DNA from 4 places in the Nocardia sp. NPDC004123 genome. Region 1 is predicted to be linked to each of the others. Evidence: riboswitches for the same ligand, from Rfam matches in the RefSeq annotation. Region 1 holds a riboswitch; each other region holds the start of a gene.
The links. Region 1 has a riboswitch for magnesium ahead of ACWEQQ_RS13480 (MgtC/SapB family protein). Riboswitches for the same ligand answer to the same signal wherever they lie in the genome.

Region 1 (4,846 bases):
TCTGGCGGGTGCTGACCACCCCGGGTCCGACCGGGCACGCACCGGCGCCGGGCAGCGCGGAGTCGCCGCGAGACTCGGGCTAGACGCTCAGGGCCGCACCACGGCCGTGGGTGAGGACCAGGTCGAGCAGCCCGGGGAAGCGGGCCTCGAGGTCCTCGGTGCGCAGGCGGTTGAGGCGGCGGGTGCCCTCGTCGCGCTGGCGGATGACGCCGGCTTCGCGCAGGGTTCTGAAGTGCCCGCTCTGGGTGGATTTGCTGATCGGCAGGTCGAAGGTGGTGCAGGCCAGTTCGCCGTTCTCGGCGGCGGCCAGGCGGGTGACGATGGTGAGCCGGACGGGGTCGGCGAGGGCGGCCAGCACGGTGGTGAACCGCAGTTCGTCGCGGGCGGGGTGAACCAGTTCGGTCGCGGTTCGGCTTGCCATGGCGTCCAGGCTAGTCCACATGTTCACAAAATCCGAACATCCTGTTATGTTCGGAATTGTCGAACATGCCTGTGCCGGGAGGACGTCATGACCGTCGAGCAATCCACCGCAGCCCCCGAAGACGCGGCCGCCCCGCAGGATTCACCGCCGGGGAGCGGTGCACGGTTCTGGGGCACCGCCTACACGCTGCTGATCCTGTTGACCGGCACGAATGTGGCCACACCGCTGTATCACGGCTACGCGCATCGGTTCGGGTTCTCACCGCTGGTGATGACGCTGGTGTTCGCGGTCTACATGGGGGTGCTGATTCCCGCGCTGCTGATCGCCGGCCCTGCCTCGGATGCACTGGGGCGGCGCCGGATTCTGCTGCCCGCGCTGGCGCTGGCGGCGCTGGGCACGCTGGGTTTCGCGCTGGCCGGCGCGGTGGTCTGGTTGTTCGCGGCCCGCATCCTGCAGGGGCTGGCGGTCGGGGCGGCCTCGGGTGCGCTCACCGCCGCGCTGACCGAGCTGGAACCGCACGGTGACCGCCGCCGCGCGGCCCTGGTGTCGGCGGTGGCTTCGGCCGGCGGCATGGGCCTGGGCCCGGTACTGGGAGCTGTTCTGGCGCAATATCTTCCAGCCCCCTACGTGACGCCGTTCGTGGTGGAGCTGGCGCTGCTGATCCCGGCCGCGGTGGCGGTGGCGGCGCTGCCGGAGACCGCGACCATCACCCGGTGGCGGCCGCGGCGGCCGAGTATCCCGGCCGGGATGGGTGCGGTCTTCGCGGCCGCGGGCACGGGCGCGTTCCTGGGTTTCGCGGTGGTCGGCGTCTTCCTCACACTGATCCCGACCTATGCCGCGACCCTGTCGGGCAGTGCGAATCTGGTGGTCGGCGGCGCGGCGGCCGCGCTGCTGCCCGCGGCGTGGGCGGTGGCGCAGCTGGTGGGTTACGGCAAATCCGAACGGGCTCTGGACTTCACGGGGTTCCCGCTGCTGGCGGTGGGCCTGGTACTGCTGGCGATCGCGGGGGCGGTCTCCTCGCTGCCGTTGCTGTTGTTCGCGACAGTGCTGGCCGGGGCCGGTCACGGCCTGGTGTTCCTGTCGGGATTGACCGCGATCAATGCGGCCGCGCCGGCCGATCGGCACGCCGATGTGCTGTCGACCTATTTCGTGATGGCCTATTGCGGCAGCGGCGGCCCGGTCATCGGCGTCGGCCTGCTGGCGGGCGCGACCGGTTTGCTGGCTGCGGTGCAGATCTTCTCGGCGGTGGTGGCGGTGCTGTGTGTGGTGCGGCTGGTGGCGCGGGTCGCGGTCGAGGCGCGACGCTAGCGGGTGCGCGAATGCGACGGCGCTCACGTCGGGTTGCCGATCGCGGCGGGCCGGTGTTTACTTCTGGTCGCAAGGTGCCGTCGTTAGCTGAGGCTCCTTCACGGATACAGGCCGGCGATCCCGAACGTCGAGAGACGCCCCGGATCAGGACAGGTTTCCCCGAGCTAAGGGGATGCCCCGACCGGCTCCCGCCGCCCGTGGCGGGTTCACGCCGTGGAGTGCTGAAGGTCTTACGAGGGGTGGTACCCGTACCGGCGATGTCGCGCCGGTCCCACTCCCCTGGCATGCGTGCGTGTGGCGTCGAGGAGGTGGTGGTCGTGCCCGATGGACCGGATCGAGTTCCGTTAGCCAATCGTTCACTCGGTGTCACTCCCGCAATCTCCCGGCCGCTACCCGTACCCCGGTAGCGTCCGAGTCCGGAGTGCGCCGTCATCCGCTGGGAGATCGAGATGACCATGTGGGAAATGCTGCTGCGGCTCGGCACGGGTGTCGGGTTGGGCGCGGTGATCGGGTTCGAGCGTCAGTTCCGGGCCCGGATGGCCGGACTGCGCACGAATTCGCTGGTCGCCGCCGGGGCGACCTTGTTCGTGCTGCTGTCCGCGCACGGCTTCAACGGCGCCTCGGCGGATCCGACTCGTGTTGCGGCACAGATTGTTTCGGGTATCGGCTTCCTGGGCGCGGGCGTGATCCTGCGCGACGGGTTCAATATCCGCGGCCTGAACACCGCCGCGACGCTGTGGTGTGCGGCGGCGGTGGGTGCGCTCGCGGGTGCGGGCATGTATTCGACCGCGGTGGCGGGCACGGTGGCGGTGGTGGTGGTCAATACCGCGCTGCGCACGGTGGCGCGCACGGTGGATCGCCCCGGTGTCGACGAGGCCGAGGCCCAGGAGGCGTTGTACGCCTTCCACGCCGACACCGACGACGCGCACGAGGCGCATGTGCGGGCGCTGCTGGTGCAGTCGCTGACGCGCACCGATTTCCGGCTGGTGTCGATCTCGAGCCACGACACCTCCCCGGGCCGGGTGCAGGTGCGGGCGGAGTTGACCGGGGACCGCCGCGACGACCGGCAGATGGAGGCCGCGGTGAGCCGGTTGAGCCTGGAGCCGTCGGTGACCAGCGTCGGGTGGCGCACGGTGCCGCTGCGGGCGGAGGCCGAGGAGTGAACGCCGCGCTGCGGTCGTATCCGTCGCGCGGGGTGGCTTCGGCGCAATCGCCGAGATCACGGTGGAGCAGCCGCGCCCGCGCAGCCGCCGCACGCCGGGGTTCGAGACGCTGGTCGATCAGATCTACGGTCTGCTCACCGGCCGTGACACCGAAGTCGCTGCGGCCCCGGCGGATACGTTGACGCCGTTCGCGGTGCCGCTGCCCGATGCCTCGGTCGGCGGGATCGCGGGTCTGCTGGAGCTGGTGTACGGCAACGACGGCCGCGCCGACCTGCCGGTGGTGGCCGACGAGCTGAATTTCGAGGTCGACGACCTGATGCCGCTGGTCGACGCGGCGGCGCTGCTGGGTCTGCTGCTGGTGGAGTCCGGTGACGTGATGCTGACCAATGTCGGGGCGAATTTCACCAATGCCGACATCCGGTCCAGCAAGGCGATTTTCGCCGCGCAGGCCCGCCGGCGTGCCCCGCTGGTGCGCACCATCTGCTCGGCGCTGGTGGGCAGCAGCGATCAGACGGTGGGCGCGGATTTCATTCTCGATCTGCTGCGGCGCGGCTGCTCCGACGACGACGCCCGCCGCCAGCTGGAGCTGGCCATCGACTGGGGCCGCTACGCCGAGTTGTACGACTACGACACCGATTCCGGCCGCATCACCGCCGATCCCGCCGCCGATCTGCGCGCGTCCTGAGTCACACCATCGCCGACGGGATCACCGTGGTGAGGCCGCCGTCGACGAGCAGGTCCTGACCGGTGATGTAGGAGGCGTCTGCGGAGGCCAGGAACGCGACGGCGGCGGCCACCTCGTCGCTGTCGCCGACCCGCCCCAGCGCCACCCGTGACCCCGCGGTGGCCTGCGCGTCGGCGGAGGCCTCGGCCCGGTAGGCGGGGGTGTCGATGTAGCCGGGGCTGACCGAGTTCACCCGGATTCCGCGCGGCGCCAACTCCGCCGCCAGCGTCCGCGTCAGATTCTGCACCGCCGCCTTCGTCGCCGAATACAGTGCGGCGCCGGGCGCGCCCCGATACGGGGCGAAGGAGGCGTTGAGGACGATCGCACCCCCGTCGACCAGCAGCGGCAGCATGTGCTGCACGGTGAAGAACGCGGCCTTGAAGTTGATCCCCACCACCCGATCGAACTCGTCGCCGGTGACCGCCGAAACAGGTTGGAACGCACCGATTCCCGCATTCACGAACGCCACATCCAGCCGCCCGAACCGCTCGGACACCACCCGCGCCAGCGCCGCGAGATCCTCGGGCTCGGTGGCGTCTCCGGCCGCCCCGGCCGCCCGCTCCCCCAGCTCGGCCACCGCGGTGTCCAGCCGGTCCTTGTCCCGCCCGGTCACGACCACCCACGCCCCCTCCGCGACGAGCCGCCGCGCGGCGGCCAGCCCCATCCCGCTGCTGCCGCCGGTGATGAGCGCGACCTTGTCCTGGAACCGGAACCCGTTGTGTGTCATGGCTTCAGCCTGCCGGGCCGCGTGATGGGTTAACAGTGCGCAGTTATCGTGGGTGTGCCACCACCACCTTGCCGGGCACGGCTCCCGCCGGCGCGGCGAGGGCGCCACCGGTGGTGACCGTTGTCAGTCCCTCAGTTCACAGATGACGACCGGGATCTCGCGGGTGGTTCGCTCCTGGTAGTTCGCGTAGCCCTGGTATGCCGAGGTGATCTGCGGCCACAGTTCGGCTCGCTCGCTGTGATCTGCGGTGTGTGCGTGCACTTTTCGCCGTCGGCCGTAGATCACCAGTTCGGCATCGGGGTGCGCCTGGAGGTTGCGGTACCAGTCGGGATTCCGGTCGTCGCCGCCCTTCGAGGCGACCAGCACGACCCGGCCGGCGTCATGGACCGGAGCGGTCAGGTAGCACGAGCGCGGCAGCCCCGACTTCCGCCCGACCGTGTGCAATTCGACCACCGGCATCCCGAACGGGTTGGCCAGCAGTTTGTTCCCGCTGACGGTGAGGA
Region 2 (4,846 bases), on a different contig from region 1:
ACCGGCACCACGACGTACTTCGAGATGCCGAAATACTCCGCGGCCAGGCTGACACCGATGAACTCGGTCACGATGGTGAGAAAGTTCAGAACGAAGAGATCGCCCACCGAGAACCAGCCCCAGCCGCGGCCGAAGCGCTCGTTGATGAGCCGCGCATGCCCGACGCCGGTGACCGCGCCCAGGCGAACCACCATCTCCTGGTTGACGATCAGTACCGGGATCAACAGCAGCAGCACCCACAGCAGGCTGTAGCCGTAGTTCTGCCCGGCCTGCGCGTAGGTGGCGACACCGCCGGCGTCATTGTCACCGACCATGACGATCAGCCCGGGGCCGATAATGGCCAGCAGCGTCAGCATCCGGGTCTTGAACGTGCGCGAATGCTCGATGTCACCGATCTTGATCTTGCCGAGCGCGCCCTCGATATCGCCCAGGTGCGCCGAATCCAGCACGGCCGACCGACGATTCGCGGAACGGTTCTCCTCGGCATCGGTCATGGCCGTGCCGCGCCGTCCGAGTCGTCGCCGGATCCGGTCGCGACCGGCCGGGCCGGCCGGGGCGCGGGCTCACGACGCCGCCAGTCGTCAGGAATGACATCCTCGAGCACATCGTCGACGGTGACCACGCCGAGCACCCGATCGGCGTCGTCCACCACCGGCACGGCGTACAGGTTGTAATCGGCCATCAACAGGGCGATGTCGGTGATATCGGTCTCGGGCGCGACCCGCACCGGATCGTCGTCCATGAGGCCGGCGACCGGCGTCGCCGGGTCGGCCTGCAGCAGCGCGATCACCGAGACCACGCCCACCAGCCGGCCGGAGTCGAGTACGTGCACTTTCAGCAGGGCCTCCGGCTGCAATGCGTGTGCGGCGGAGACCACCGAAAGCGCCTGTGCCGCCGTAGCGTCCAGCGGACACGAGACGAAGTCGACGTTCATCAGCCCGCCGGCGCTGTCGGGATTGAACCCCATCAGCGTGACGACCTTGACGCGCTGCCCGGGCGGCATCAGGTCGAGCACCCGCCGGCGGCGCGATTGCTTGAGTTCGATGACGGAGTCGGCCGCGTCGTCGGCGCGCATGCGCCCGAGCAGCGCCGCGACTTCCGCATCGGACATGTCGTTGAGCAGGCGGCTGGACTTGTCGGAGTCGAGCTCCTCGAAGACATCCGCCTCCAGTTCAGGGTCGTCGTGCACTTGATCCAGGATCTCGTCCTGCTCGTGCTTGTCCGCGTCCTCCAGCAGGTCGGCGATCTCAGCGGGCTTGAGCCCGCGCAACCGGCTGCTGAGCCGCTGGGTCAGCGACTGCTCATGGCCGATCAGCGGCTCGAACGCCTTCCAATCCCGGGAGGCGTGACCGCCGCCGGACTTGATCAGCCCGAACAGGCGAGCCGGGCGGCGGGTGTCCAGTCGCGCCAGCACCCAGCCCGAACCGGAGTCGTCGGGCACGCCGACCCGATCGAGTTCGACATCGTAGGCGCGCACCAGCTCCACCGCCTCCACATCGATCAGCCGGTGACCCAGGATGTCCGCGCGCAGCAGCACCTCACCCGCACGCCGCTCGAAGGACCGCAGGTCGACCTTGTTGACCGAGAGAACGATGCGATCGGCTCCGAACAGCCGGATACGTTCGGCGGAGACGAACACATCGCGCCCGCCCATCCCGACGACCACGCCGATCACCGGCGGATAGGCTTCGCCACCCGGCAGGCGCACGATGAGGTCGTCCACGCGGCCGATGGTCTCCCCCGACGCGGCGATCACCGGCGCCTTCAGCAACTGCGACAGATGCACCGTCGCAACCGATTCCGGCTTCGACGATACTGTGGGTTCGGTCATATGCGCTCCTGACTCGGCGACCCGGAATTCCGGCGGCCACGGGCGAACATTGCATGTCCGAATTTGACGAATCAATCCTCTACTGCCAGACTTTGCGGCGTCAATCAGCACCTCGCTAGGCGAGGCTCCTGTACGAACACAGGCCACTGATCCGACGACGTCGAGAGACGCCCAGGGTTAGGACAGGTTTCCCCGGATTAAGGGGTCACCCGAAGTGGCTTCCCAACGTCATTGTCATTGGGGATACGTCGTACAGTGCCGAAGCTCTGACGAGAGGGGTGCTCGCCCTCCGGCCTGCTGCCGTGGCGACTCCTCGGGTGCACCCTGGTCAGCGCCCTCGTGCGCTCCGGCCGCAAGGAGGTGAGGACGACCCATGACCCCCGGCGATAGTCCGTATCCGAGTGATCCGTTCCACTCACCCGTTTGCGGGTGGAAACACGCCACACGACTCTGACCTTTCACCACACCACGCACGATGCGTATCCCCATGACGCGGCCGTGTAATACGTGCTGGCCTTTCCACCCTCATTCGAAATCATCCACCCAGAATTTCGGAGGTTCGCCAATGAGGAAAATCACCGCGTACACCCTGGCCGCCACCGTCCCCGCCCCTGCCCTGTCCGCGCCGGTGCCGAAGACCGTCGCGAGCCAGGCCGACCAGGATGCCGCGTTCGCCGCGGCGGTCAACCAGTTCGGTCTGGCCACCTCGATGGGCACCCTGATCGGCACCCTCATCGGCGGCGCGGCCGGTTGCGCCATCGGCGCCGCGGGCGGCGCCATCGCCGGCGTCACGGTCATGTCGGTGCCGACCGGCATCGCGGGCGGCCTCACGGGCGCCGCCATCGGCATTCCGCTGGGTGCGGCGGCCGGTCTGGTGCTGACCGGCGTACCCGCCGCCATCGCGGTCGGCATCGGCCTGGCCCAGCGCCTGTCCGCGCCCGACTCCACCCCGGCTCCCGCCGGCGCGGCGCCTGCCGTCTAGCGGGCGAGTGCGATTGTTTCGGTGAAACCCGTTGCGGCGATGAGGGTCTCGACCCTCACCGCCGCTGTCTTCTTGTCCGGCAGCAGGTTGGGAACGGTCACACACCGTCTACCGAGAGGGTGGCCTGCATGAGAGTCATGGCCCCCGCGCACGGGTCCGGTTGCGCCGCGTGGTCGCGGTTCTGGACCCACCAGGTGACGGTGCCGGTGTCGGAGGCGGTCACGGCGCAGGTGCTCGGATCCTTCGGGTCACGCCAGTACATGCCGCCGAAGTGCTTGATCACCAAACGCTCGACCTGATAACCGAATTGATCAGCGATCTGGACCTCACGGCTCAGGGTGTCGTTCTCCAGCCAGGCGTAGGTGATGTCGACCGCACCGCCGTTCGGACTGGTGGCGGTCCAGTTGCAGATGGTGGGGGCGCTCTGCTGTCTGATGCCCGAGACGTGCAGGTTGCTCGCGATCTTCTGATCCTCCAGCGGGCCGCAGCCGGCCAGCAGGTTCGGGGCGTCGGCGGCGCGCACGGGCGATTCCTTCGGACCCTGCGAGCACCCCGAGAGTGCGGCGATCAGTAAGGCCGCCAAGGCGATTGGCGTTCGAACCCGACGCATTACCCCTGCCCGGCCTTCGTCAGAGTGGACGCCGCCAGCTGTTCCAGTCCCTTGCAGGGCTCCTTGGCGGTCTCGGTAATCGCGGCCCGCTCCGACCAATCGATGAAATCGCTGTCCCCGAACGGAAGTGCCACCTCGCACGACTGCGGCCCCTGCCATTCGATGCCGGATTGCCCGCCCACCTGAACGTCGGACGGGCGCGCGTCGGTGATCTGAGTCCGCCGGTCCGCGAGCGGACTGCCCCGGAACCAGTGGAATACCACCGCGTAGTCACCGCCCGCGGGCCGCTGCCATGCACATCCCAGCGGATTCACCGCCACTCGCTGCAGCCCATTGAGCCCGGTCGCCTGGCCGACATCGGCATCGGCCACCCCGCCGCACAGTCCGATGGTGTTCGGTGCCGGCATCACCGCCGCCCTGGATGTGGTCGTCGCCGGGGCCGCCCGTTGATTCGACGAGCCGCCGCAGCCCGCGATCGCCGCCCCGATCAGGGCGATCCCCGCCACCGCGCCTGCCGCTCTCATCACGCCGACCAGCGTAGGCGAACCGCCCGAATCATGCGATCGGCGACGCGGCGGACGATTTGTGACTTTCCGATATTCGGCGACGCACCTGCCACTCGCCTATTTCCGCGTGCCTTTCTCGAATGGATGCGGATTCATCCATGACTCTCGAACTCACCATTCCGGATCGTCCCGCGACGATCGTCTGGCCGGCCGAATTCGGGCCCGCCACCCTCATGGGCCTGGCCGGCCTGAGCCGGGTGCTCGTGCTGCCGGTGGTGTCCACCGTGGTGTGGGTGCCGGTCGGCGTGCCTGGCCTGAGTCAGTTCTCACGGCGGGCGCGGGCGCGGCGCTTGCCCTCGTGCATGGCCTGCACCCGCGCCACCGGGATGGTGTGTCCCTCGGCGATGAGATCGGCTGGGAGAGATTGGGGTTCGGGCATGGCCTCGGCCCAGGGATCGCGGTCGCCGAGCATCTTGGCCGCCGTGCGAATCGTGAAATCGTGCGGGTCGATGTCGGGCAGGTCCGCCCAGACGACCGGGAACGAGACGGTCGCGCCCGGGCGAATCCGCGGGCTGTAGACCGACACCACCGTCGCGCCGCCGGCGCGGGTCGAATCGAGAAAGACCTTGCCGCCCCGGTCTTCTCGAATGAACGCCGTGGTGGCGAGCTGCGGATCGAGCCGCTCGGCACGCGCGGCGATCGCCCGGGTCGCCGCCGCGGCATCCTCGAGATCGACGCCCGGCACCACCGGGACGAAGATGTGCACGCCCTTGGAGCCACTGGTTTTCACCGCGCCCGCCAGCCCGTCCGCCGCCAGCGCTTCCCGAATGAGCTGCGCGGCCCCGACCACCTGGGCGAAGGGCTGATCGGGCGCCGGGTCGATATCCAGCACGAGATGCGTTGGGCTGCCGGAATAG
Region 3 (4,846 bases), on a different contig from region 1:
CCATCCGTGCACGCCGAGATCGTCCATGGCCTCGCGCAGGTCCGTCGGGATCTGCCCGGCCGCCGCGATCACATTGAACAGCACGTACCACTGCGCACCCAGCGCCATCAGCGCGATGCCGCCGATATTCAGTGAGATGCCGGTGTAGGTGAGCGCCGCGATGACGAAGATGAACAAGAACTGGGCCGGGAAACTGGCCAGCACCTGCACCACCGGTTGAGCGAACCGGCAGATGCGCGGATTCATCCCGATCCACACGCCGACCGGCACCCACACGATGGTGGAGACCACCAGCAGCACTATCACGCGGCCGAGGCTGGCCAGCCCCAGCAGCGAGGTCGGCCCGAATTCGGCCAGGCCCACGGTTCTGTCGAAGTAGGAGGCGAGTGCCCAGGTGCCCCAGGCGAGCGCGGCGAAGAGCAGTCCGAAGAAGAGCACATCGCCGATGCGGCTGCCCGCACGCTCGTCGTAGGCGGAACGGGTGCTGCGCCCGAAGACCCGCATGAGGCGATCGACCCGCTCACCGACCGGCCGTAGCACCCGAGCCAGCCGACCCGGCACCGTGCTGTGCCGCAGCAGGTCGAGCACCAGACTCCGTGGGGCCTGCGCACTTTCGGTGTGCTCCACCCGGAATCGCTCCGACCACGCCGTGAGCGGCCGCCAGAACACCACGTTCACCAAGACGATGGTGAGCACCATGACCAGCGCACCCATAATGAGATTGCCGACCTCGGCCTCGGAGGTGGCCGCCGCGATGAAGCTACCCATGCCGGGCAGCGCCTCGTCCCGGCCGGATACCGTGATGACCTCCGAGGCCGCGAGCATGAACCACGCGCCGCCGAAGCTCATCATGCCGTTCCAGATCATCGGCACCATGGCCGTCGGCACCTCCAGCTGCCACAGCCGCTGCCAGCGGGTGAGCCGCATCATGCGGGCCGCATCATCCAGCTCCCGGGGCATATTGCGCAACGCCTGGTAGTAGGCGAAGGTCATGTTCCAGGCCTGCGCGGTGAAGATAGCGAAGATACACGCCGCCTCCGCGCCCAGATACGAGCCGTGGAACATGCCCACGAACGCGGTGACCGTGATCGAGACCAGGGCCAGCACCGGCACCGACTGCAGCACGTCGAGCGCCGGGATGAACACCTTCTCGGCCCGCCGCGAGCGCGCCGCCCACTGGCCGACGATCAATGTGAAGAGGATGGACGCCACCAGGCCGATGAACATGCGCAGCGTGGTGCGGGCCGCGTAATAGGGCAGGTTCGCGGGATCGGTTGATACGGACTCGGTTCCGGTATCCGGCGTCCAGGGCACCGACATGTCCCGAAACAGCCGCAGCACCACCAGGATCAGCAGCACGCCCGCGCCGATGATCAGGTAGTCCACCGCCCGGAGCCGGCCGCGCGCCCGCGGCGCCTCGGGAGTCATCTTGGGGCGGTCGGGAATTGCCAATTCAAGAGTCATTGCTGTTCACCTCGCTCCGAGCGGCGTCGTCGCAACTCAGTTGGTCGATTCGGCGGCGGCCGCGGGCGGTGCGGTCATGACGTTGAAGGCGTGTACGGCCGAGGCCAGCACCGCCGGTGCGCCGACGAGCAGGTTGAAAACCACGACGCCCATTCCGGCCCCGACCACCGCGCCCTCCAGGCAGCCGGTGACGGCGCCGGGAATCGCCAACGTGCCCAACGTCAATGCGCCGACCGCGAGACCCTGGCCCGCGCCCAGCAGGACGCAGCCCAGCGGCGCTCCGATGACCGCACCCAGCAGCGTGCCCACCGCCAGGGCCACGGTGAGCTCGTTGTTGACATTCTGGAAGACGGTATTCATCCGATCCTCGAAGCTGTCGGGATCGGCAATCGGCTGTGCCGCAGGGCCTTCGGCTTGCGCCTCCGCGGCGGCGTGCAGCTCCGCGGCGATGCGTCGTTCCTCGGTGCTGACCGGTCGGGCCCGATCCGGGCGCGGGGTGAGGGTGGCGCTGTCGCCGTCGATGCGGGCGTCGATCGGGTACGTCGTGTCCTGCTTCGTGATGGTCAGCGGGATCGCCCCCACCACCACGCCCTGCGGGTCGAGGATCTGCAGCTGGTCGGTGGTGGTTCGGAGCGTGCCGAGGTCGGTGCGCAGCACCACCGATCGGTCCACGATTCGGGCGTCGCCGGACACGGCCTGAGCTGTCACAGCGTCGGCGAGCCGGGCGTCCGGTCCGGGTGCCGCGGCCGAAGCGGCGGCAGGGGCGACCAGTCCGGCGGTGGTCATCGCCGCGGTGGCGAATGCGAACAAGCGAATTCTCATCGGGATGTTTCCCCTCGGGATACTGCTGCCCGCATCGGATTCCGGGCAGCATCGAATACCGTCGGGCACGGTGGTGCCGACGGGTCGGATAGATATGCGAATCTCCGAATTCATTCGTAAAATGTGCATGCGAATAGTCCGGTGCCGCGCGGGCGGCATCGTGATATCGGAGAATTGCGTGCGTCGAGATATCGACGCGGTGTTGGTGTGGTGGCTAGCGGCCCGGACCGAGGCGGAGGGGCCGACCCGGAGATCCCGGGTCATCATCGGGTGCCATCGTGCTACCCGACCTCCTCACTGGTAGAACGCGATTCGTCAACGCACGGGGGGAGGTCGCCCGGAACTCTCGGGGCGGACGCACACCCCTCTCGTCAGAGTTTTGGCACTGCACGACGTGTTCCGAACCGGAGTGTTCCGAATCGGAAAGCCACTTTGGATTACCCCTTGATCCGGAGAAATCTGTCCTAACCTTGGGCGTCTCTCGACGTCGTCAGATCAGTGGCCTGTGTTCGTGCAGGAGCCTCGCCTATCGAGGTGCAACAGGGAACCTAGTTAAAGACTCGTTAAAAGTCAAAACGGCGCCGGATTCGGCGGTCCGGCGGCTCCGACGATCACCATTCTCATTCTTCGACTGTGGCCGACGCCGCTGATAGGGCACCGGCACGCCGCGTCAGCTGCCGCCCGCCGATCATGACCGCGGCGATGGCGGTCACGCCGAGCAACGCGCCCGTGACGAGGACGCCGGTCACCGATGTGCAGCTGACGATCACGCCGCCGGTGAGCGCACCGAGGGCGACGGCCAGGTTGTACATGGCGGTATTGAGGGCGGTCGCCGCCTCGGGATGGTCGGGGGCGGCCTGCAGGATCCAGGTCTGCACGCCGACCGGAATCGCGCCGAATGCCGTGCCCCACACCAGCAGTGCCACGATGCCGCTGACCGGTGTGGTCGCGATGAGCGGGAAGAGTGCGAGTGTCACTGCCAGCAGGGCGGCGGCGGCGACCAGGGCGCGCCGCGGGTCGCGGCCGGCGGCGGCGCCGCCCGCGAAGGTTCCGGCCACGCCCGCCAAGCCGAAGGCCAGCTGTGCGGGCCCGATTGCCCCGGCGCCCAGACCGGAGATGTCCTGCAGCATGGGCCGGACGAAAGTGAATGCCGCCCAATGCCCGCCCACCAGAAGGAAGGTGGCGATGACGCCGGCGCGGACGGCCGGTGTGCGCAACTGCCGCGCCAGGGCGCGGGGGCGGACCACCTCGGTGGCGGGCAGGGGCGGCAGCAGCAGCCGCAGTGCGAGGGCGACCACCGCGCCGAATCCGGCCAGTGCGGCGAAGGCGACGCGCCAGCCGCTCAGATTGCCGATCAGCGTCGCGGCCGGCACGCCCAGCACGTTGGCCGCTGTCGCACCGCCGAACGCGAGCGATATCGCTCGTGGAATATGGTGCGCGGGAACCAGTCTGACCGCGCACGAGGCGGCCAGGGCCCAGAAGCCGCCGATGGCGATGCCGGCGACGGCACGTGCGGCGAGCAGGATCGCGAAGTCCGGTGCCAGCGCCGAGACCGCTGTCGCGGCCAGCATCAGCCCGATCAGCCCGAGCAGGACCGTACGCCGGTCCGATCTTCCGATCGTGACGGGCAGGGTGGTCGCGGCCGCCGCGGCCATGAGTCCGGGCAGCGTGATCGTCAATGCGACCGCGCCGGGAGAGACGTCGAAGGTGTGACCGATGGGGGTGAGCAGGCCGACCGGCATGGCCTCTACGGTGACCATCGCGAAGGTGGCGGTGGATACCGCCGCGACGGCGAGCCAATTGCGGATCGGGGTTCCGGCGCCGGTGGATTCGTGGGTGGAAGCGATGGGGGCTGCCATTACTTCCACCCGCTCGTGTCGGAGGAGGAGGTGGTGTTCGCCATGTTCGCAAACACTTCCGGGCAGCGCTGATGCGACGCTGGCGTCAGCTGACAGCGCGCTGGTACAGCGCCTGCTCGAAGAGGACGTCGACCTGGTCGCAGGGGGTGCGCCGCCCTTCGCTGAGGACGGAGAGGAATCGGTGCTGCCCCAGCGCTTTCCGGGCGAGGGTGCACGCCTGCCGTACGTCGGGACCGGGATTGCCGTTCGTGAGGCGACCGTCCACTCGGTCGATGGCTCCCAGCAGGCGCGCGGCCGGTTCGGGTGCGCCGATGGCGAGGGCGGCCAGCGCACAGCCGACGGCGACGACGGGGAGCAGTCGTGGTGCGGCGGTGGCGGCGAGGTCGCGGGCTATCTCCAGTTGCCTTGTCGCGGTGCCGATTCGGCCCGTTCTGACCAGTGCGATCGCGTAGTGTGTGCGCCCCAGGATCTCGTCGGTGGCCAATGCCGCGGCCGGACTGCAGTCGGCACCGCGCAGCGGACCGTCGTCGCCGAACAATCGACCGTACAGCTCGATCGCCGTGCCCGGTTCGCCTTGCCGCAGTGCCAGATCGGCCTCGGCAATGCGGAGCCACTGCGCCGTTCCATCGGGCACCTGGGTATCCACCCACCTCCGGGCGGACGCCAGGTAGGCGGCGCCGCCGTCCACATCGTTCTCCCGC
Region 4 (4,846 bases), on a different contig from region 1:
AGCACCCAGACGCCGTTCCTGACCCGCCGCGCCCTGTGCGCGCTCTACGATCTGCCGCTCGACCGGGTCCGGGTGGTGGCGGGCCGGGTCGGCGGCGGTTTCGGCGGCAAGCAGGAGATGCTGGTCGAGGACATCGTGGTGCTGGCGGCCCTGCGATTGCGGCGGCCGGTGAAGCTGGAATACACACGCGCGGAACAGTTCTACGGTGCGACCACCCGGCATCCGTTCACGGTGCACATCAAGGCGGGCGCCCGCGCGGACGGCCGGTTGTCGGCCCTGCAGGCGCGGGTGGTCTCCAATACCGGCGCGTACGGAAACCACGGTCCGGCAGTGCTGTTCCATGCCGTCGGTGAGTCGATGGCGGTGTACCGCTGCCCGAACAAGAAGGTCGACGGATATTCGGTCTACACCAATACCGTTCCGGCCGGGGCCTTCCGGGGCTACGGGCTCGGGCAGGTGGTGTTCGCCATGGAGTCGGTGATGGACGAGCTGGCCCGCCGGGTCCACCTCGACCCGCTGGTGTTCCGCGAGCGCAATATGATCGGCCCCGGCGAGCCCATGGTGACCCCCGGCGGCCACGAGGAGGATCTGCACATCGCCAGCTACGGCCTGGACCAGTGCTTCGGCATCATCCGCCGGGCCCTGACCGAACCGTTCCCACCGGCCCCGCCGGGCTGGCTGACCGGCAGCGGCACCGCCCTGTCCATGATCGCTACCGGACCACCCGGCGGCCACTACGCCGACGCCCGGATCACATTGCTGCCCAATGGTTGCTACGACCTGGCGGTGGGCACCGCGGAATTCGGCAACGGCACCACGACCGTGCACCGGCAGATCGCGGCGCAGGAGTTGGCCACCGTCCCCGACCGCATCGCCATCCGCCAGTCCGATACCGATGTGGTCCGCCACGACACGGGCGCGTTCGGGTCCACCGGCACCGTGGTGGCGGGCAAGGCGGTGCTGGACGCGGCGCGCAAGCTCGCCGCCGCGTTGTGTGCCACCGCCGCAACACATCTCGGCGTTGCCGCCGAGGACTGCGAGCTCGGCGCGGACTCGGTGCGCTGCGGCAATCGCGACATCTCCCTGCAGGCGCTGCACACGTTGTCGGCCGAGTCCGGGGAATCCCTTGCCGCAGACGGTCATTGGGGCGGCACGCCCCGCTCGGTCGCCTTCAATGCGCAGCTGTTCCAGGTGGCGGTCGACCCCGATACCGGCGAACTGCGCATCCTGCGCAGCGTGCACGCCGCCGACGCCGGCCGGGTGATCAACCCGATGCAGTGCCGCGGCCAGGTGGAAGGCGGTGTCGCCCAGGCGCTCGGCGCGACCCTGTTCGAGAATGTCCGCCTCGACGAGCACGGCGCGGTCGCCACCGTGGCCTTCCGCCGCTACCGTCTGCCCGCCTTCGCCGATGTGCCCCGCACCGAGGTCACCTTCATGCGTACCTCGGACGAGATCGGCCCGCTGGGCGCGAAGTCCATGAGCGAGAGCCCCTTCAGCCCGGTGGCCCCCGCCCTGGCCAATGCCCTCCGCGACGCCACCGGCATCCGCTTCACGGACCTGCCGCTCACCCGGGACCGCATCTGGCAGGCCCTGCACCATCGGCGGACCCGCCTCCCGGTCCGCGCGGCCACGCCCAGCCGCGCCGAATTGGCCCTGCTCACCGACTATCGAAAGCCGTAGGGCCCGTCAGTCGATGGTGTAGGCCTGGCGGGAGAGGCGGAAGCCGTGGCCCGCCCCGGCGCATTCGACGTAGTCGGTGGTGCTCAGGCAGGTGAGGCCGCCGACGGTGACGTTCGTGCCGTAGTCGAGGACCGCCGCGGTGGATTCGACCAGACGGTCGCCGTGGCAGTGGAAGTCGACGACGCCGGTGCTCTCCAGGACCAAGCGGTCGCCGTACTGGAGGTGGCAGTTCTCCGGCCGGGGCGGGGTGGCGTAGTCGTGCTGGGAGATCTCGCAGGCCGCGGTGGTCGCGGAGACGAGGCAGCCGATGTTTCCCGACGGCGTGCGGAACTGCACGAAGTCGGGCGGTGCCGCCTGGGCGATCGCCGGGCCCAGCGTGGACACGGCGATCAGGGCGGCGGCCGCGGTCAGGACACGGATCGGAAATTGCATGTCGACTCCCCGGTTCGGCAGGTTTACCGGTTGATCGTCGCCACCGCCGGATGCGATAACGGACCGGGTGGCCAGGAAGGTTTGCCACGGAGTTGCCCTGGCCGGATCGGGTGGGGCACAAGGGATTATGAGGAACCGACCGGCCCGGATTTGACAAGCGGAACGACCGGGCTCACCATTGCCCAGTCAGCACCTCGCTAGGCGAGGCTCCTGTACGAACACAGGCCACTGATCCGACGACGTCGAGAGACGCCCAGGGTTAGGACAGATCACCCCGGATTAAGGGGTGATCCGAAGTGGCTTCCCGGGTCGCGAGCCCCCGGATACGTCGTGCAGTGCCGAAGCTCTGACGAGAGGGGTGCAGGGTCCGCGCCCTCGCGCGAAGCCCAGATCCCTCCTGCTGTGCGCGATGCGACACCCGATGTAGTGACGTCCACGTACGTCCCGGCGGCAAGGAGGTGAGGGACGAACAATGAGTTCCGGCGATAGTCCGTATCCGAGTACGGATTTCACTCTTCAGACGTCCCCGGCTTGCCGCATTCCGGTCACCGGCTGACCCGTTTCCCGCACAGGCGTGCCCGGCGTTCCACCGCCGGTCGGTAGCCCGCGCGTGCCCCGGGCCGGTCGATCCGTGCCCGAACTCGCTCGGCGGCCGGGCGTATTCCGCACGCCCGCACACCTGATGATCGAAAGCGAGGGACAGGCCATGGCCTTCTTCGCGAACGGCTCCAGCCGCCGCACCTCCACCGTCGCCGTGCCCGCCGCAGCCGGCCGGCCCGCCGCCGACGTCCACCCCACCGGCGCCGTCATGGACAGCGCGCATGTCGGCGATATCGTCGGCGCGCTCGGCTCCATCGGCCGGCACGACACCCTCGAAGGCCGTTCCCGCCGCCAGCGTTTCCGCATGCTGCTGGCCATCATCGGGCCCGGCCTGATCGTCATGGTCGGCGACAACGATGCCGGTGGCGTGGCCACCTACGCGCAGGCCGGACAGAACTACGGCATGGCGCTGGTCTGGACCCTGGTGCTGCTGATCCCGGTGCTCTACGTGAACCAGGAGATGGTGGTCCGTCTCGGCGCGGTCGCCGGAGTCGGCCACGCGCGCTTGATCTTCGACCGCTTCGGCAAGTTCTGGGGCGCGTTCAGCGTCGGCGACCTGTTCATCGTGAACGCGCTCACCATCGTCACCGAGTTCATCGGTGTCTCCATGGCGCTCAACTACTTCGGGCTGCCCAAGGGCGTCGCCGTGCCGCTGGCCGCGGTCGCGCTGTTCGCCATGGTGGCCGGCGGTTCGTTCCGGCGCTGGGAGCGGTTCCTGTTCGGGCTGATCGCGCTGAACATCGTCATGTTCCCGCTGGCATTCCTGGTGCACCCCAAGGCATCCCAGGTCGCGCACGGATTCCTGCCGTCCTTCCCGGGCGGGCTGAACTCGACGCTGCTACTGCTCATCGTGTCCATCGTGGGCACCACGGTCGCGCCGTGGCAGCTGTTCTTCCAGCAGTCCAATATCGTCGACAAGCGCATCACTCCCCGCTGGATCCGCTACGAGCGCATCGACCTGTGGGTCGGCATCGTCGTGGTCATGGTCGGCGCGGTCGCCATCATGGCGGCGACCACCTTCGGCCTCGCGGGCACGGCCGCGGCCGGCAGCTTCACCGATGCCGGGGCCGTCGCCCACGCGCTGCACGACCACGTGGGCACCACCGCCGGCGCGCTCTTCGCCATCCTGCTGCTGGACGCCTCGCTCATCGGCGCCAATGCCGTCGGCCTGGCCACCACCTACGCCCTCGGCGACACCCTGGGCCGGCGGCACTCGCTGCACTGGAAGGTCTCCGAGGCGCCGGCCTTCTATCTCGGATACGCGGCGCTGCTCGGCGTCGCCGCCGCGGTGTCGTTCAGCCCCGATCACGTGCTGGGCCTGCTGACCCAGGGGGTGCAGGCGCTGGCCGGGGTGCTGCTGCCCTCGGCGACGGTGTTCCTGGTCCTGCTCTGCAATGACAAGGCCGTGCTCGGCCCGTGGGTGAACACGGTCAGGCAGAACATTGTCGCCGGGGTCATCGTCTGGTCGCTGGTGCTGCTGTCGCTCGCGCTGACCGCGGCCACCTTCTTCCCGGACCTGACCACCACGACCCTCGAAATCGGCTTCGGCGCGGGCGCGCTGGTCGGCGTCCTGGGCGGGGCGGGCATGCTCATCGCCTGGCAGCGCGGCCGGCGTCGCCGGGCCGAGCGGACCGCGGCCGAGCTCGGCGGACTGGATCCGGATCAGGTGGAGGAGCTGGACTCCACTCGCCTCACCAAGGCCGAACGCAAGGCCATTCTGGAGGCGGACCGCGACACCTGGCGCACCCCTGCGCTCGACACCCTGGCGCGACCGGCGTTCTCCACGGCGCGCACGGTGGGCATGGTCGCCCTGCGCGGCTACCTGCTGCTCGCGGTGATCCTGGTGGGCGTCAAGATCTTCCAGTCCATCGGCGGCTGATCAACCACGGCGCGGCCGCAGTTCCTGGACATCGTCACCGATGCGCTTGGGCTGCGGCCGTTTTCGATGAAGCTCACGTTTTCGATGAGGCTCAGCAGTGTGCGGGATGAAATCGGAAGGCACCACACAGGTTTGGACGAATCCGGTTCGGGGAATACCCGGGGTGCACGACCGTCAGAGATCGTCGAGATCGGGAATGGGGGGCAGAACCGGCTCTGGCCACTCCTCCAGGGTTGCCACCTGCAGGTGGATGAA

Region 2: it holds a riboswitch for magnesium, as region 1 does, so the genes downstream of both, ACWEQQ_RS19940 (hypothetical protein) here and ACWEQQ_RS13480 (MgtC/SapB family protein) in region 1, are expected to answer to the same signal.
Region 3: it holds a riboswitch for magnesium, as region 1 does, so the genes downstream of both, ACWEQQ_RS43735 (hypothetical protein) here and ACWEQQ_RS13480 (MgtC/SapB family protein) in region 1, are expected to answer to the same signal.
Region 4: it holds a riboswitch for magnesium, as region 1 does, so the genes downstream of both, ACWEQQ_RS10865 (NRAMP family divalent metal transporter) here and ACWEQQ_RS13480 (MgtC/SapB family protein) in region 1, are expected to answer to the same signal.

The regions. Positions count from the first base shown of each region.
Region 1 covers NZ_JBSGGG010000008.1:116,587-121,432, reverse strand. The annotation lists gene ACWEQQ_RS13495 (TetR/AcrR family transcriptional regulator) at 1-83, shown strand, start outside; gene ACWEQQ_RS13490 (ArsR/SmtB family transcription factor) at 80-421, opposite strand; gene ACWEQQ_RS13485 (MFS transporter) at 509-1,729, shown strand; M-box (ykoK) riboswitch at 1,802-1,977, shown strand; gene ACWEQQ_RS13480 (MgtC/SapB family protein) at 2,179-2,892, shown strand; gene ACWEQQ_RS13475 (AAA-associated domain-containing protein) at 2,954-3,577, shown strand; gene ACWEQQ_RS13470 (SDR family NAD(P)-dependent oxidoreductase) at 3,579-4,343, opposite strand; gene ACWEQQ_RS13465 (nitroreductase family deazaflavin-dependent oxidoreductase) at 4,467-4,846, opposite strand, start outside.
Region 2 covers NZ_JBSGGG010000013.1:46,891-51,736, forward strand. The annotation lists gene ACWEQQ_RS19930 (NRAMP family divalent metal transporter) at 1-494, opposite strand, end outside; gene ACWEQQ_RS19935 (magnesium transporter MgtE N-terminal domain-containing protein) at 491-1,831, opposite strand; M-box (ykoK) riboswitch at 1,936-2,116, shown strand; gene ACWEQQ_RS19940 (hypothetical protein) at 2,397-2,813, shown strand; gene ACWEQQ_RS19945 (DUF3558 family protein) at 2,911-3,423, opposite strand; gene ACWEQQ_RS19950 (DUF3558 family protein) at 3,423-3,947, opposite strand; gene ACWEQQ_RS19955 (DNA polymerase domain-containing protein) at 4,249-4,846, opposite strand, start outside.
Region 3 covers NZ_JBSGGG010000049.1:26,407-31,252, forward strand. The annotation lists gene ACWEQQ_RS43730 (ABC transporter permease) at 1-1,464, opposite strand, end outside; gene ACWEQQ_RS43735 (hypothetical protein) at 1,501-2,286, opposite strand; M-box (ykoK) riboswitch at 2,643-2,827, opposite strand; gene ACWEQQ_RS43740 (MFS transporter) at 2,907-4,145, opposite strand; gene ACWEQQ_RS43745 (AfsR/SARP family transcriptional regulator) at 4,231-4,846, opposite strand, start outside.
Region 4 covers NZ_JBSGGG010000006.1:204,499-209,344, forward strand. The annotation lists partial or broken gene ACWEQQ_RS10855 (molybdopterin-dependent oxidoreductase) at 1-1,593, shown strand, start outside; gene ACWEQQ_RS10860 (DUF6636 domain-containing protein) at 1,687-2,112, opposite strand; M-box (ykoK) riboswitch at 2,299-2,477, shown strand; gene ACWEQQ_RS10865 (NRAMP family divalent metal transporter) at 2,819-4,591, shown strand; gene ACWEQQ_RS10870 (hypothetical protein) at 4,766-4,846, opposite strand, start outside.